Regions from separate parts of the Streptococcus sp. DTU_2020_1000888_1_SI_GRL_NUU_041A genome, predicted to be linked through region 2. Evidence: predicted binding sites of a transcription regulator. Region 2 holds the regulator's gene; each other region holds the start of a gene.
What was found. Region 2 encodes Rex, which represses fermentation and respiration genes when NADH is low (regulators of the CRP and FNR family bind a similar motif). Its sites were predicted from a motif close to TTGTGAANTANTTCACAA; they were not measured.
Positions count from the first base shown of each region.

Region 1: RSK81_RS02865 (2,3-butanediol dehydrogenase) is a predicted target of Rex. The motif match lies at 2,357-2,374, and genes of this name have one in related genera.
Region 3: adhE (bifunctional acetaldehyde-CoA/alcohol dehydrogenase) is a predicted target of Rex. The motif match lies at 3,712-3,729, and genes of this name have one in related genera.

Region 1 covers NZ_CP135591.1:558,304-563,136, forward strand. The annotation lists gene gatA (Asp-tRNA(Asn)/Glu-tRNA(Gln) amidotransferase subunit GatA) at 1-405, shown strand, start outside; gene gatB (Asp-tRNA(Asn)/Glu-tRNA(Gln) amidotransferase subunit GatB) at 405-1,838, shown strand; gene RSK81_RS02860 (hypothetical protein) at 1,930-2,286, shown strand; gene RSK81_RS02865 (2,3-butanediol dehydrogenase) at 2,408-3,454, shown strand; partial or broken gene RSK81_RS12905 (transposase) at 3,559-3,663, opposite strand; gene RSK81_RS02875 (TVP38/TMEM64 family protein) at 3,732-4,358, opposite strand; gene RSK81_RS02880 (hypothetical protein) at 4,539-4,833, shown strand, end outside.
Region 2 covers NZ_CP135591.1:1,344,814-1,349,646, reverse strand. The annotation lists gene RSK81_RS06525 (gamma-glutamyl-gamma-aminobutyrate hydrolase family protein) at 1-590, opposite strand, end outside; gene RSK81_RS06520 (redox-sensing transcriptional repressor Rex) at 615-1,262, opposite strand; gene RSK81_RS06515 (DUF4649 family protein) at 1,387-1,608, opposite strand; gene RSK81_RS06510 (DUF1831 domain-containing protein) at 1,721-2,068, opposite strand; gene RSK81_RS06505 (cysteine desulfurase family protein) at 2,070-3,182, opposite strand; gene RSK81_RS06500 (ribose-phosphate diphosphokinase) at 3,193-4,149, opposite strand; gene RSK81_RS06495 (CYTH domain-containing protein) at 4,286-4,833, opposite strand, start outside.
Region 3 covers NZ_CP135591.1:70,830-75,662, reverse strand. The annotation lists gene RSK81_RS00445 (DUF6796 family protein) at 60-740, opposite strand; gene adhE (bifunctional acetaldehyde-CoA/alcohol dehydrogenase) at 1,008-3,662, opposite strand; gene RSK81_RS00430 (acyltransferase family protein) at 3,966-4,833, opposite strand, start outside.

The DNA of each region.
Region 1 (4,833 bases), 790 kb from region 2:
CGCCGCATCATGCTGGGAACTTTCAGTTTGTCATCTGGTTACTACGATGCTTACTTCAAGAAAGCTGGTCAGGTTCGGACCTTGATTATGCAAGATTTTGCCAAGGTATTTGAAAAATATGACTTGATCTTAGGTCCAACCGCACCAACGGTTGCATATGACTTGGGCAGTCAAAACCAAGATCCAGTGGCTATGTATCTGGCTGACCTTTTGACCATTCCAGTCAATCTGGCTGGCCTACCGGGCATTTCAATCCCAGCTGGCTTTGCAGATGGTCTTCCTGTCGGCCTGCAGTTGATTGGTAACCACTTCGATGAAGCGACTATCTATCAGGCAGCCGCAGCATTTGAAGCAACGACTGACTACCACAAACAGCAGCCAGTTATCTTTGGAGGTGAAAAATAATGAACTTTGAAACAGTTATCGGACTGGAAGTCCATGTTGAATTGAAGACCAATTCAAAAATTTTCTCACCGGCTCCAGCTCACTTCGGTGAAGATCCAAATGCCAACACTAATATCATTGACTGGTCCTTCCCGGGTGTTCTGCCTGTTATGAACAAGGGTGTTATCGACTATGGTATCAAGGCTGCTCTGGCTTTGAACATGGATATTCACCAGAAGATGCACTTTGACCGCAAGAATTACTTCTATCCGGACAATCCCAAAGCCTATCAAATTTCTCAGTTTGATGAGCCGATTGGCTACAATGGCTGGATTGAGATTGAGCTAGAAGATGGCACGACCAAGAAAATCCGTATCGAGCGGGCCCACTTGGAAGAAGATGCCGGAAAGAATACCCATGGCAGCGATGGTTACTCTTATGTGGACCTCAACCGTCAAGGGGTGCCGCTGATTGAGATTGTATCGGAAGCAGATATGCGCAGTCCAGAAGAAGCTTATGCCTATCTGACTGCCCTCAAGGAAATCATCCAGTACACGGGTATTTCGGATGTCAAGATGGAAGAGGGCTCCATGCGGGTGGACGCCAATATTTCTATCCGTCCTTACGGACAGGAAGAGTTTGGTACTAAGACTGAGCTGAAAAACCTTAACTCCTTCAACTTTGTCCGTAAGGGTCTGGCATTTGAGGAAAAACGCCAGGCTGAAATCCTGCGCAGTGGTGGTCAAATCCGTCAGGAAACCCGTCGTTATGACGAAGCAACTGGCGAAACTCTGCTCATGCGGGTTAAGGAAGGTTCAGCGGACTACCGTTACTTCCCAGAGCCTGATCTGCCAATCTTTGAGATTGAGGATGCTTGGATTGAGCAAGTACGCAGTAGTCTGCCTGCCTTTCCAAAAGAGCGCCGGGCTAAGTATGTGGGCGACTACGGTCTGTCTGACTACGATGCCAAGCAGCTGACCGCGACCAAGGCTGTGTCAGACTTCTTTGAAGCAGCTGTTGCGGCAGGCGCTGACGCCAAGGCTGTCTCTAACTGGCTCCAAGGAGAAGTGGCTCAATACCTCAATGCCGAAGGCAAGACCATCTCTGAGATTGAGCTGACACCTGAGAACCTGACTGAAATGATTGCATTGATTTCAGACGGAACGATTTCTTCTAAGATTGCTAAGAAGGTCTTTGTCCATCTGGCTAAAAATGGTGGCTCTGCTAAAGAGTATGTACAAAAAGCAGGACTAATCCAAATCTCAGACCCTGTCCAGCTTCTTCCTATTATCCAAGAAGTATTTGCCAACAATGAAAAAGCCATCAATGACTATAAGGGTGGCAATAAGAATGCGGCCAAGTCACTGATTGGTCAGCTCATGAAGGCTACTAAGGGTCAAGCCAATCCACAAGTAGCACAAAAACTGCTCAATGAAGAGTTGGAGAAACTTTAAAAAAGATAGAAAACCAGCCTCAAGGCTGGTTTTCTATCTTTTCTTTTGCCATCGGTTGTGTTAAAATAATTAAAAAACAAAGGAGTCTTTTATGCCGGAAATTAAAATCAAACGCGAGACAGGTTTTGTAGGGATTATTGGAAAGTTTCCAATCTTTATCAATGATCAGAAAGTGGGCGCAATTAAGAATGGTGATGAGGCTGTTTTTCCTATTGAGGGAGAAGAAGCTGTTGTTCGTGTAGGAGCAGCTCCTATGAAAACCAAGCCAGTGACAGTTAAAGCAGGACAAACCTTGCTGATTGAAACAAATTTTACTAATTTTTCTATTTGTTTAGGAACTTTAGTGGTTGCTTTTCTATTTGGCGGATTGCTCCGTGCGATACTCTTGATTCTTTATATTGTTTTAATGTTTCTTTTTCCGTTTTACTCGGCTAGAATTGCAGAATAAGTCTATGACCAGCTGATGCTGGTTTTTTGTATGATTTTTTTTGAAAATGTAGCTAATCTTTTGACAAGATTTCTGAAAGGGTTTACAATTAAACTAACAAATTATAAAGCGAGGTATGTTTATGGCAAAAATGAATGCTGCGCGTTGGTATGGCGCTAAAGATGTGCGTATTGAAGAAGTGGATGTACCGGAAGTCAAACCGCATCAGGTTAAGATTGCGGTCAAGTATACAGGAATCTGTGGAACTGACTTACATGAATATCTGGACGGACCGATTTTTATTCCGACAGAAACAGAGCATGTCTACTCTGGCCAGAAAGCGCCTGTAACCTTGGGACATGAGTTTGCCGGGGAAATTGTTGAGGTCGGCAGTGCTGTGACACGAGTCAAGGTTGGCGATCGGGTGACAGTTGAGCCCATTTTGGCTAAGCATAATCTTGTCGGTGATTATAATCTGGACCCCAATCTAAACTTTGTCGGTTTGGCGGCAGACGGTGGTTTTGCCAAATACTGTGTTTTGGACGGAGACATTGTTCACAAAGTTCCAGACAGTCTTAGCTATGAGCAGGCAGCCTTGACAGAACCTGCTGCTGTGGCTGTTTACGCGGTCCGTCAGTCAGCTCTTAAGACGGGTGATACAGCGGTTGTCTTCGGTTTGGGACCAATCGGGCTCTTGATTATTGAGGCTTTGCGGGCAGCCGGTGCCTCTAAGATTTATGGAGTTGAATTATCTCCAGAACGCCAAGCCAAGGCAGAGGAGCTTGGGGCCATCATTGTGCGACCAGAAGAAGGAGAAGATGTGGTAGCTGCTATTCAGCGTTTAACTGGTGGTGGGGCAGATGTGTCTTATGAAGTGACTGGGGTGCCGGTTGTGCTGGGACAAGCTTTAGCTGCTGTCCACAAGGCCGGAGAATGTATGGTGGTTTCTATCTGGGAACGAGAAGCTAGCATCAACCCTAATGAATTTGCCATTCAAGAAAAATCGCTTAAGGGTATTATCGCCTATCGGCATATTTTCCCTAAGGTGCTGGAACTGATGGAGCAGGGTTATTTCTCTGCTGACAAGCTTGTGACCAAGAAGATTAAGCTAGAGGATATTGTGCAAGAAGGCTTTATCGAGCTGACTCAGGACAAGGCGCAGATCAAGATTTTGGTGTCGCCAGAATAAATCTTTGCTTAATCATGAGATGAAAATCAGTCAAAACTGGCTGATTTTTCTTTATGATTTGTGCTGTAATAAGCAAAGATATAGAAAAAGGTTTGGAATGTCAAAAGTTTTGAAAGGTTCATTTCATATTTTTCTGAAATTCGCTTTAAGCTGATTCCTTGTTTTCTTAGTTCATAGATTCGAACTTTATCCTCATAAGTTAGTTTCATTTAAAAACACCCCAAAAGTTAGATTTTTTCTGTCTAACTTTTGGGATGTGGTTCAATTCAACTTCTTTTTATTTAGAGACCATTTTCCAGAAAAAATCAATGATATAGGTCAATCCGTAGGTATAGATGACGAGGGTGATGGGCTTGCAGAGAAGGATAATTAGCATGTACTTTTTGAAAGTCATCTTAGTCAAGGCTGCCAGCATGCAGAGAAAGTCGGCTGGACTGATGGGCCAAATCATCATGAAAATAAAGAAGCGTTCAAAGCGGTTACCCTTATCCAGCCAGCCGATATATTTATCATAGGTGCGCTTGCTGACGACAGACTGGACAAAAGCTGGACCATAGATGCGAGCCAGGTGAAATATAATGGCGCATCCAATGACAATACCGATATAGTTATAAATGGTGCCGACGATATGGCCGTAGATGAAAACGCCAGCGACAGAGGTCAGGGCGCCAGGGATAATGGGCACGACCGTCTGTAGAATCTGCAGGAAGATAAAGAGGGGTGGGCCCCAAATCCCCGCCTGCTGGATAAAGGCTGAGAGAGTTTCCTTGGACTGGAGAATGCCTGCGAAATAGGCCCAAAGACAAAAGGCCACCGTTCCTAGAGCGCCAATAGCGGATGACCAGTTGATAATCTTTTGCAAAAGAGGGGAAACAGCCTGCATCTGCCTGTTTTTTTCTGCCATACAAACCTCCAGAACATTTATACTATCACCACTATAATATCATCTTTTTTCCTTTTTGTAACCCTTGAGGCTGAAGGTGCCAAAAAGCCTGAAAGATGATATAATGATGTAATTAGTAAAGCATAAGTTTTCAAATAATCGTTCAAAATCAATGAAAAATATGTAAGAGGAGAGCCTACAGTGGGAGAATATCTAAATTTATATCATCAAAAATTGTGGGAGATTGCATATGATAATCTCATAAGAGTATTTTCCCACCCTCATACAATTATTCTCTTTGTATTATTTTTAATTATTTGTTCCTTAATTTGTTTCTTATTTTTCGGAAAAACACGTACTTTACTATTTGTAGTTAGTTATTTCTTCTTGTTCCTTTTGGGAGGAGTCGCAGAGTATGTGAATAGCTATAGCAAAATTATGAATCCATCTTCTCCATACAACAATTCTTTTAGCATTGCTTCATTAAGACATGAAA
Region 2 (4,833 bases):
GTAGAAGTGATGGCTTCAATAATCTTATCCCGAGGATCATAGGCGGTGACTTCTAGGCCGGCCGCCAAATCCTTGATACTTTGGTGGTGGAAGGAGTTGATTTCAGATGCTGGTCCATAGATTTCGTGCAGAATAGAACCGTTCTTGGTCACCATGCTTTGAGTCGTGTATTCAGCAGAGCTATCTTGCCAATGATCTTCAATATCTTGATGAAGAGTACCACCTAGGGCTACATTATAAAGTTGGGTTCCGCGGCAGACAGTGAAGATTGGTTTATTTTGGCGGCGAGCTTCCTTGATTAAAGCTAACTCAAAAATGTCTCGCTTGAGTAAATAATCATCGCTGTCAATGGTTTTCTCTTCACCATAGAATTGAGGGCATACATTTTGACCTCCTGTGATGATTAATTTATCGACAATGGAAACATACTGTTTAGCCATTTCTTCATCACCGATTGGCAAAATCATTGGAATTCCGCCAACTTCTTTGACACCCTCAACGAATCCTGTCGCTGTATAGCTCATATGGATGAAGTGATCGTCTGGGATTTCTCTTTCATTTCCGGTTATTCCAATAATAGGTTTACTCATAGAGTGTTTAATACCTCTTTCAAATTAATAATCATTTTTTCTCATGAAGTAGAGCAAAGTCTGCAGTTCGCTAGTCAGGTCAACATACTGGACGACCACATCCTTAGGTAGGGATAGGTTTACAGGTGAGAAACAGAGAATGCCCTTGACACCAGCCTGAACTAAGATAGATGCGACTTCTTGAGCTTTTACGCTAGGTACAGTTAGGATGGCAGTTTGCACATTTCCTGACTGTATTTTTTCTTTGATTTGGGAAATTCCATAGATAGGAATCTCATCGCTGGTTGTGCTGCCAACTTCTGGATGATCATCTGTGTCAAAAGCCATTACAACCTTCATTTTATTGCGCTCATGAAAACGATAGTGCAGCAGAGCCCGCCCCATATTACCAACACCAACAATCATGACATTGGTAATAGCATTGTCGTTTAAGAGGTCAGCAAAAAAGTTCATCAATTTCTTGACATCATAACCAAATCCTCTGCGGCCAAGCTCACCGAAATAAGAAAAATCTCGTCTGACAGTAGCAGAGTCAATACCAATGGCTTCAGCGATTTGCTTGGAGTTGGCTTTTTCGATCTTCTCAGCATTAAAACGTTTAAAAATACGATAGTAGAGCGATAGCCTTTTAGCAGTTGCTCGAGGAATTGTAGTATTTTTTTCAGTTTTCACAAAATCACAACCTTTCTAATTCTATTTTATAGGAAGTTTGTGAAAAAATCAACTAATTAAAGATGTTTAATGCACTAAAAAAGAAAAGAGTGAAAGTTTAAGTTATGTTGCAGTTGCGAAGAGATTAGTCCTGATAGGGAGTTAAGTCTAACTGGTACATCTGGCGGTACAAGTCTCCAATTAGCCCTGCAAAAGGCAGCTGGTGTCCCTTATACGTAACAGAAAGCACCTTGAGCGAGTCAGGAACTGTGACACAGCCAGAGAAGGCGAGAAGAAATTCGTCGAAGTCTTCATAGGTAAGTGTTCGTTTTACCTTATATGAGTCCAAATAGGTCAGTTCAACCATTGTTAATCCTTTCTTTGGGTTCGGTTAGTCTTTTCTTCAAGTGTTCTAAGTAGAAGTCAAGCTCGTTTTTTTAAGAGCCTAAAGCAAAAAAGCAAAATTGCTAGAATCTTGCTTATTGTGGTATCTTTTCAAAAATATTTCTTTCAACCAAGCTATCCATCAAGAAATAGAATTTTTGCTGGATAATGTGATGGTCTTCTGATTTGAAAATATTGACCAAGCGCAGGCCTGATTTGTCAGTGATGTTAATTTTAAAACCATTTAAATCTTTATTGACGATGATTTTCAGCAGAAAACCATTTCCGCTGTTGGGAACAGATTCCAGCAGACGAGAGAGTTCATAGTTTCCAACCTTGCTTTCCGCGAAAGTATTGTCGCGCAAGGTAAATTTCTTGACATTTGGGTGAAGTGAATAGGTATATTCACAGTTTGCTAAGCTAACAGATGTTTGAAAGGCCATCTTATCCTCCTAAAATTTCTTTTAATTTCTTTGTAAATGATTGAATCTCTTGCAGAGTCGTCTGGTCCGAAGTACTGATCCGAATGGACTCGTGCAAGCGGTTGGAATCTTTGCCATACATAGCCTGCAGGACATGACTAGGTTGTATAGCTCCGGCCGTGCAGGCTGATCCTGTTGAAATGGAAAAGCCATTTAAATCCATTTGAAGCAGAAGCAGGTCATTTTTTTGATTGGGAAATCCCAAATTGATGACGTAAGGCAAGCTGGGCTGACTTTCATTTAAGTAAAAGTCAATGTCCGATAAGTCAGCAAGTAAGCTGTCTTTTAAGTCTTGAGCATGCTCTAGATTTTCCTCAAGATTTTCCGTGCTATCTGACAGAGCCGCCGCCATACCTGTGATAGAGATTAGATTTTCAGTTCCGGCCCGGTGTTTTTCTTCCTGGTCGCCACCGTGCATGAAATTGTCAAAATCCATCTTCTTGGCATAAAGGAAGCCAACGCCTTTGGGACCATGAAACTTATGCGCTGAAGCAGAGAGGAAGTCAATCCTTAGCTCGTCAGGGTAGATGGGAAGTTTACCAATTGCTTGGACAGCATCAACGTGAAAAGCAGCAGGATGTTCGTGCAGTAATTCACCAATTTCCTTAATGGGGAGCATGGCACCCGTCTCGTTATTAACCGCCATGACGGACACAAGAATAGTGTCAGGTCTAAGTGCCTTTTTAATATCCGCCGCTCGAATCTGACCATCCACCGGCTGAACAAAAGTAGCTTCAAAGCCGAATTTGTCTACTAAGTACTCCACCACTTCTAAGACAGCATGGTGTTCAATAGCAGTGGTAACAATATGTTTTCCTCGGTTCTGGTGACGAAGGGCATAGCTTTTGATAGCAGTATTGTTGCTTTCAGTGCCACCTGAAGTAAAAAGAATCTTATTGCTTTGAGTATGCAGAGCTTGAGCAATATCCTCACGCGCCTGTCTGAGGAGTTTACTAGCTTCTCGGCCATGACTATGCGTACTGGATGGATTTCCAAAGACGGTCATAGTTTTGGTCATTGCTTGGATTGCAGCAGGCGACAAAGCAGTTGTAGCGGCATTATCTAAATAAATCACTCCGGTTACCTTATTTCTTTTGATAGGCAAAGAGTGGGCTGACTGGTTTTCTCTCTTGAATGCGGACAATAGCATCACCAATCAGTTCACTAGCTGTAATGTAGTGGAGATTCTTAGGTGTTTTTTCTTTGGTATCAACAGAGTCGGTCACAAGAATTTCCCTGATAGGAGAATTATCCAGCAATTCCGCAGCTTTATCCGCGAAGAGACCATGACTGGATACAGCATAGATTTCGACTGCGCCTTCGCGACAGACAATTTTAGCTGCTTCAGAGAAAGTCCGACCGGTATTTAAAATGTCGTCAATAAGAATAGCTTTCTTGCCCTCGACATCTCCAATGATATATCCCTCAGAGCGACCCGCCTCATCTTCGCCATAATCAATGATAGCGATAGGGGCATCCAGATATTCAGCCAAATTGCGGGCGCGTTTTACACCAGAGTTTTTAGGGCTGACGACAACGACATCATCTCCCGTTAACCCCATATTACAATAATGTTTGGCAAAGAGTGGGATAGTGAAGAGGTTATCAACTGGGATATCAAAGAAACCTTGGACCTGCACGGCATGAAGATCCAGAGAAATCACGCGATCTACTCCAGCGCCGACAAGCATGTTGGCAACCAGTTTAGCTGTAATTGGCTCGCGAGGAGCAGCAGTCCGATCCTGACGTGCATAACCAAAATAAGGCATGACAACATTAATCGTATTAGCACTGGCACGCTTGCAGGCATCCACCATAATCAAGAGCTCCATCAAGTGATTATTGACAGGGAAGCTAGTAGACTGAATGATGTAAATGTCATAGCCACGAACACTTTCTTCGATGTTAATCTGAATTTCGCCGTCTGAGAATTGGCGGGAGGAAAGTTTCCCCAATGGAACCCCAGCAGCTTCAGCGATTTTTTCAGCTATGGAATGATTGGAGTTGAGGGAAAAAAGCTTCATATTTTTTTTATCTGACATGAGTTGGACCGTCCTCTTTTTGTCTCATTTCTATAATCTAATGCTCCATGAAATTTATATTTCAATAGTCTTTAGATTGCTACCTTTTATTTTACCAAAAAAATTAGAATATTTCAGCTATTTTGTGGTCGTTGATTTACAAGTTTTCAGAAAATCTTGCTATCTTGCTCTTACTAGGTTTGTAGTCGATGCAGTGCTGTTTTAGGAAGTTGAGGAAATTTTCTTTTCCTTTTTCGAAATCTTCAACTTCGACTTCGAGTTCGAAGTCTGTTTTGCCCAAGTAGTGACTCTCATCCAGAGCAAGCAGACCGATTTCGTCTTCTTTTTCATAGCGGATAGTCTCTAGAGAGCCTAAAACTTTAAAGTCTTGAACGGGAAGTCCTTTTTGAAGCAGCGTCTCTAAAAGCTCTCCTGTAGGAAATTCATTGTTCTGCAAAATATTTTCAGTTTCTTCTGGTGTCAAGTTCTGATTGAGTTCCAAGGCTCCGACTTCTTGAGGAATCTTGAGCGTCAGCTCTGCTTCGCGATGGTTAAAAGTCCGTACTCGAAAAGCCATGTGAGCGTGTCGGATACTCTGCTGATCTGAATCGATGTAGTGGTTGGTTTGGCTAATAGGCGAAATATCAACAAATAACTGAAGCAGACGGTCGTGCTCTTCTTTGGTCAGCATGGTTTTGAATTCAA
Region 3 (4,833 bases), 1.2 Mb from region 2:
ATTCAATAGGTCAATATATAAATTTTCTGTTTTTTTCTGAAATTTTACCGATTCGCGGCCTAAGAACCTATATGAAGCAGGAGCAGTAAATAGAACAAACTAAATCCTATGTTTAGGCCGGCTCCGTTAAGGTAGGGGCGTCCGATTCTCAGCTTTTCTACCAGTAAGATAGTTAACAGACTGAGCGGTAAAGGAGTCAGCAGCCCCAGATAAGCAGGCAATATTGTCTGACCGGCAACTATTAGCAGTGAGTAAATGAGCCAACCTAGACCTGTCAGAGCGATAGCTGTCCGCCAGGTTATATCTAGAAAGAGCACTGCTTCATTGATAAGCTCGCTGTCTTCGTCTGAGCAGACCTGTCCGTTGCTTCGTTTATAAGCCTTTTTGCTGATGATCCCAACGTAGTAAAAAGCCACATGTGCCACTGGCGATAGGGCAAATCCAATTCCTAACAAGGCTATTGACAGGTAGGCCCACAAGCCCTTATTTGTCAAACCAAAGAGAGCATAAAGCGAGACTAACATAAGAGGAATTGAGAAGTTAGCCACCAGAGCACCCAGACGCAGCCGATTGACAGAACCAGACAGCATCAGCATAGCCAGATTCTTATTGCCAATCCGACTCTGCTCCGTAAAGTAGGCATAACTTTCCTTATCTACCTCAAAGCCAACCAGCAGAATATCCCCCAATAACCAGCAAAGACCACTCAACAGCCCAGCCCATAAAGATAAAAAAATCACATTACTCTCCTTTTTTCATTGTCCTCTTATCTTAGCACAAAAGCTCACTTAATCACAAGTAATCAGAAGGTTTACGTCTTTTTACCCCAGCAAGCTCCTTTCGTTAAGAGACCTAGAGCTCACGTCGCTACGCTCCTCAGCATCCATGTCTCTAAGCTTGGCTTCGACCAATGGTCTTGCCTCGCTAAGACACATAGAAAAATCCCCCACCAAAGGGCAGGGGATGACCGACAAACTGTCTTATTTTTAATTGAGGAAGCTGCTCGCTTATTTGCGGCGTCCTGGGCGTTCCTTGTAGCCATAGTATGCGTCTTCGATGATTTCCTGCATGTGGTCAACCATTGGAAGGCGTGGGTTGGCTGGAGAGCATTGATCTTCATAAGCAAGGAAGGCCAATTCGCGTGAATGTTCTTTCCATTCTTTTTCGTCAATACCTTGAGCCTTGAAGTTCATTTCGATACCGACACGTTCTCCCAGTTCATAAACAGCTTTCGCAAATGATTCAACACCTTCTTCTGGAGTAGAAGCTGGCAAGCCGAGCATGCGAGCGATGTCTTGGTATTTCTCATCCGCACGGTAGTAGTTGTACTTAGGCCATGTCGCTGTCTTAGCTGGACGTGTACCGTTGTAGCGGATTACGTACGGCAGCAAGATCGCATTGGTACGACCGTGGATGGTATGGAACTGAGCACCAATCTTATGGGCCATAGAGTGGGAAATTCCCAGGAAGGCATTGGCAAAGGCCATACCAGCGATAGTAGAGGCATTATGCATCTTTTCGCGAGAGTGGAAGTCAGCGTTCTTAACAGAGCTTTCCAGATTTTCAAAGACTAGTTTGATAGCTTGGAGAGCCAAACCATCTGTAAAGTCGCTGGCCATCTGAGATACATAAGCTTCTGTTGCGTGAGTCAGAACGTCCATACCAGTGTCTGCTGCGACAAATCCTGGAACAGTCAGTACCAGAGCTGGGTCTACGATGGCTACAGTTGGAGTCAGAGAGTAGTCAGCGATTGGGTACTTACGGTTGTTAGCCTTGTCAGAGATAACGGCAAACGGTGTTACTTCTGAACCTGTACCAGATGTTGTAGGGATTGCGATAAACTTAGTCTTCTTACCAAGCAATGGGAATTTGAAGGCACGTTTACGGATATCCATGAATTTTTGAACAAGGTCACGGAAGTCCACTTCTGGTTGCTCATAGAAGAGCCACATTACTTTAGCTGCGTCCATTGGTGAACCACCACCAAGCGCAATAATTGTATCAGGTTTGAAGGTACGCATAATCTCTGTACCACGTTCAACTGTAGTGATATCTGGATCTGGTTCTACGTCTGCAAAGATTTGGTAAACAACCTTATTACGACGAAGATCGAGTTGTTCGATGATACGATCTAGGAAACCAAGCTCTACCATAGCATGGTCTGTTACGATCATGACACGTTCCACATCACGACATTTTTGCAGGTATTGGATAGAGTCACGCTCGAAGTAAGTTTTTGAAGGGAGTTTCATCCATTGCATATTATTTCTACGTCTTCCTACTTTTTTGATGTTCAAGAGATTCACAGCACTAACGTTATCACCTACTGAGTTGCGGCCATAAGATCCACAGCCCAGAGTCAGTGATGGCAGGAAGGCATTATAAACATCCCCGATACCGCCGAAAGTAGAAGGTGAGTTACAAATAACACGGATAGCACGAACAGCCTTACCAAATTCCTTAGTCAATTCTTCGTCCGCTGTATGGATAGCAGCTGAGTGGCCAAGACCATGGAATTCTACCATTTGACGGGCTTTTTCAACACCGTCTTCACGGGATTCAGACTTGAGAACAGCGATGACAGGTGACAGTTTTTCACGTGTCAATGGCTCTTTTTCACCAACTTCTTTACACTCTGCGGCCAAGATATTCGTGTCTTCTGGCACGCTGAAGCCTGCCTGCTCTGCAATCCAAGTAGCTGGCTTACCAACGATATCCGGATTGAGCTTAGCACCAGCACAGTTCTTGCTGTTTGCCTTAGCACCAAAGCAGAATTCTTCCAACAGAGCTTTTTCTTTCTTATTTACAAAGTAAGTATGATAAGATTTGAACTCTTCTACAAATTCATCATAAACTTCCTTGTCAATGATAACGGCTTGCTCAGAGGCACAGACCATACCATTGTCAAAGGACTTAGACATCACGATATCATGCGCTGCTTGACGGATATTCGCTGATTTTTCCACATAAGCTGGTACGTTTCCGGCACCAACCCCCAGAGCTGGCTTACCACATGAATAAGCTGCCTTCACCATTGCATTACCACCTGTCGCAAGGATAGTCGCAATCCCTTCGTGGTTCATAAGTGCAGAAGTTGCTTCCATCGATGGCGCTGTAATCCACTGCACACAGTTTTCAGGCGCACCTGCAGCAATCGCTGCATCACGCACGATTTGTGCTGCATGGGCAGAAGATTCTTGAGCAGATGGGTGGAAAGCAAAGATGATTGGATTACGAGTCTTCAAGGAAATCAAGGATTTGAAAATCGCTGTTGAAGTCGGGTTGGTAGTCGGTGTGATACCGCAGACAACACCAACTGGCTCCGCAATCAAGGTCAATCCAGTCACATCATCTTCTTCAATAACACCAACAGTTTTCGTATGGCGCATATTATTCACAACGTGCTCACAGGCGAAAAGGTTTTTAGTCGCCTTATCTTCAAAAACTCCACGGCCCGTTTCTTCATAAGCATGCAGAGCCAACTCACCATGGGCATCCAAAGCTGCTACAGAAGCCTTGGCTACAATATAATCCACCTGTTCCTGATTCAGCTTTCTCATTTCCTCTAGTGCAGCCAGACCTTTTTGCACCAATTCATCGACATGCTTTTGCGCTGCCAAAGCCTTATCTTCTTGTTCTACTGTTTTCTTCTTTTCAGCCATTCTATTCCTCCAATGGTTTTGCCTTAGGTTAGACGAAGAACACTAACCTTTGTTAATTATTTCACAATTCAATTATAACTTATTTAACGATTTTTGTAAACACTTTCACTTAACATTCACAAACTTTTCTCTATTAATTTGTGAAATACATAACAAATTCGCTTATTTTACAGCCTATTCTTTTAGTTATTGTGAAAAAATTTTTTATTTTTTAGAGATTTCACATACTTTTACTTTCACATAATATATGAAAGCGCTTTCTTTGTTTAAATATAAAAAGCTCGGATGAACCGAGCTGATCATTTATGGTTTCACATTACCTGAATTGGCTTCATCGATGGCTTGCTTAATGGTATTGGCATAGAGAGTTCCCCCTTCAATGATGGACTCTGAGTTCGAGCCAAAGTGGACATAGTCTGTCCCTTCCCAAATCTGTGGATTATCGATAGCGGTCTGATGCCAGTCAGCCACAAAGACATAGTCGTATTTCTTGGCTAATTCTAGCTCATACTCCCGCTGCTGAGCCAAGACACCACCCTCTGAGCGACCATCATAAGGAGTTACGAGAATCAGTTGATGCCCCTTAGGCAGGCTGGAAACATATTCATCCAAAAGTTCATTCGAGTAACCGGACGAATTAGTTCCAAGAGCTAGGACAACCTGCTTCTTCAGCACTCTATTAGCAATATCTGTCTTGTAGACCTCCAAGCCTGTGCTCAGACTGCGGCTAACGACAGTGTCTAGCTCGATTCCTGGTAAGATCTGCTGTAATTGATCGCTAGAGCGCAGGGCAACCGAGTCACCAATCATGGTAATCCCGTCCGCCACATTGTACTCAGTCGCCTTTGACTGATCAACCTGACTTCGAGTTGTCTGCATCTTAGTGTCAGCTTGATTCAGAGCATTTACAATCAAGCTCTCCTCAAAAGCTCCTACCTTTGGTGCTGTCACCGAGATAAAGAACATAATCAAAGTCAGCGGAATCATACTGTAAAAGATTGGTCTGGTAAGAGATGACAGGTCCATCTTGGTGCCCATGATAACCGGCTGACGACCAGCAAGAGTTGGCTCCAAGATATAGAAAGACAAGGCTGCAAAAGTAAGAGACAGCAGCGTGGTCAAGAGAACAGCCAAACCATTACTCATCAGCTGGGTAAAGATAATATAGAAT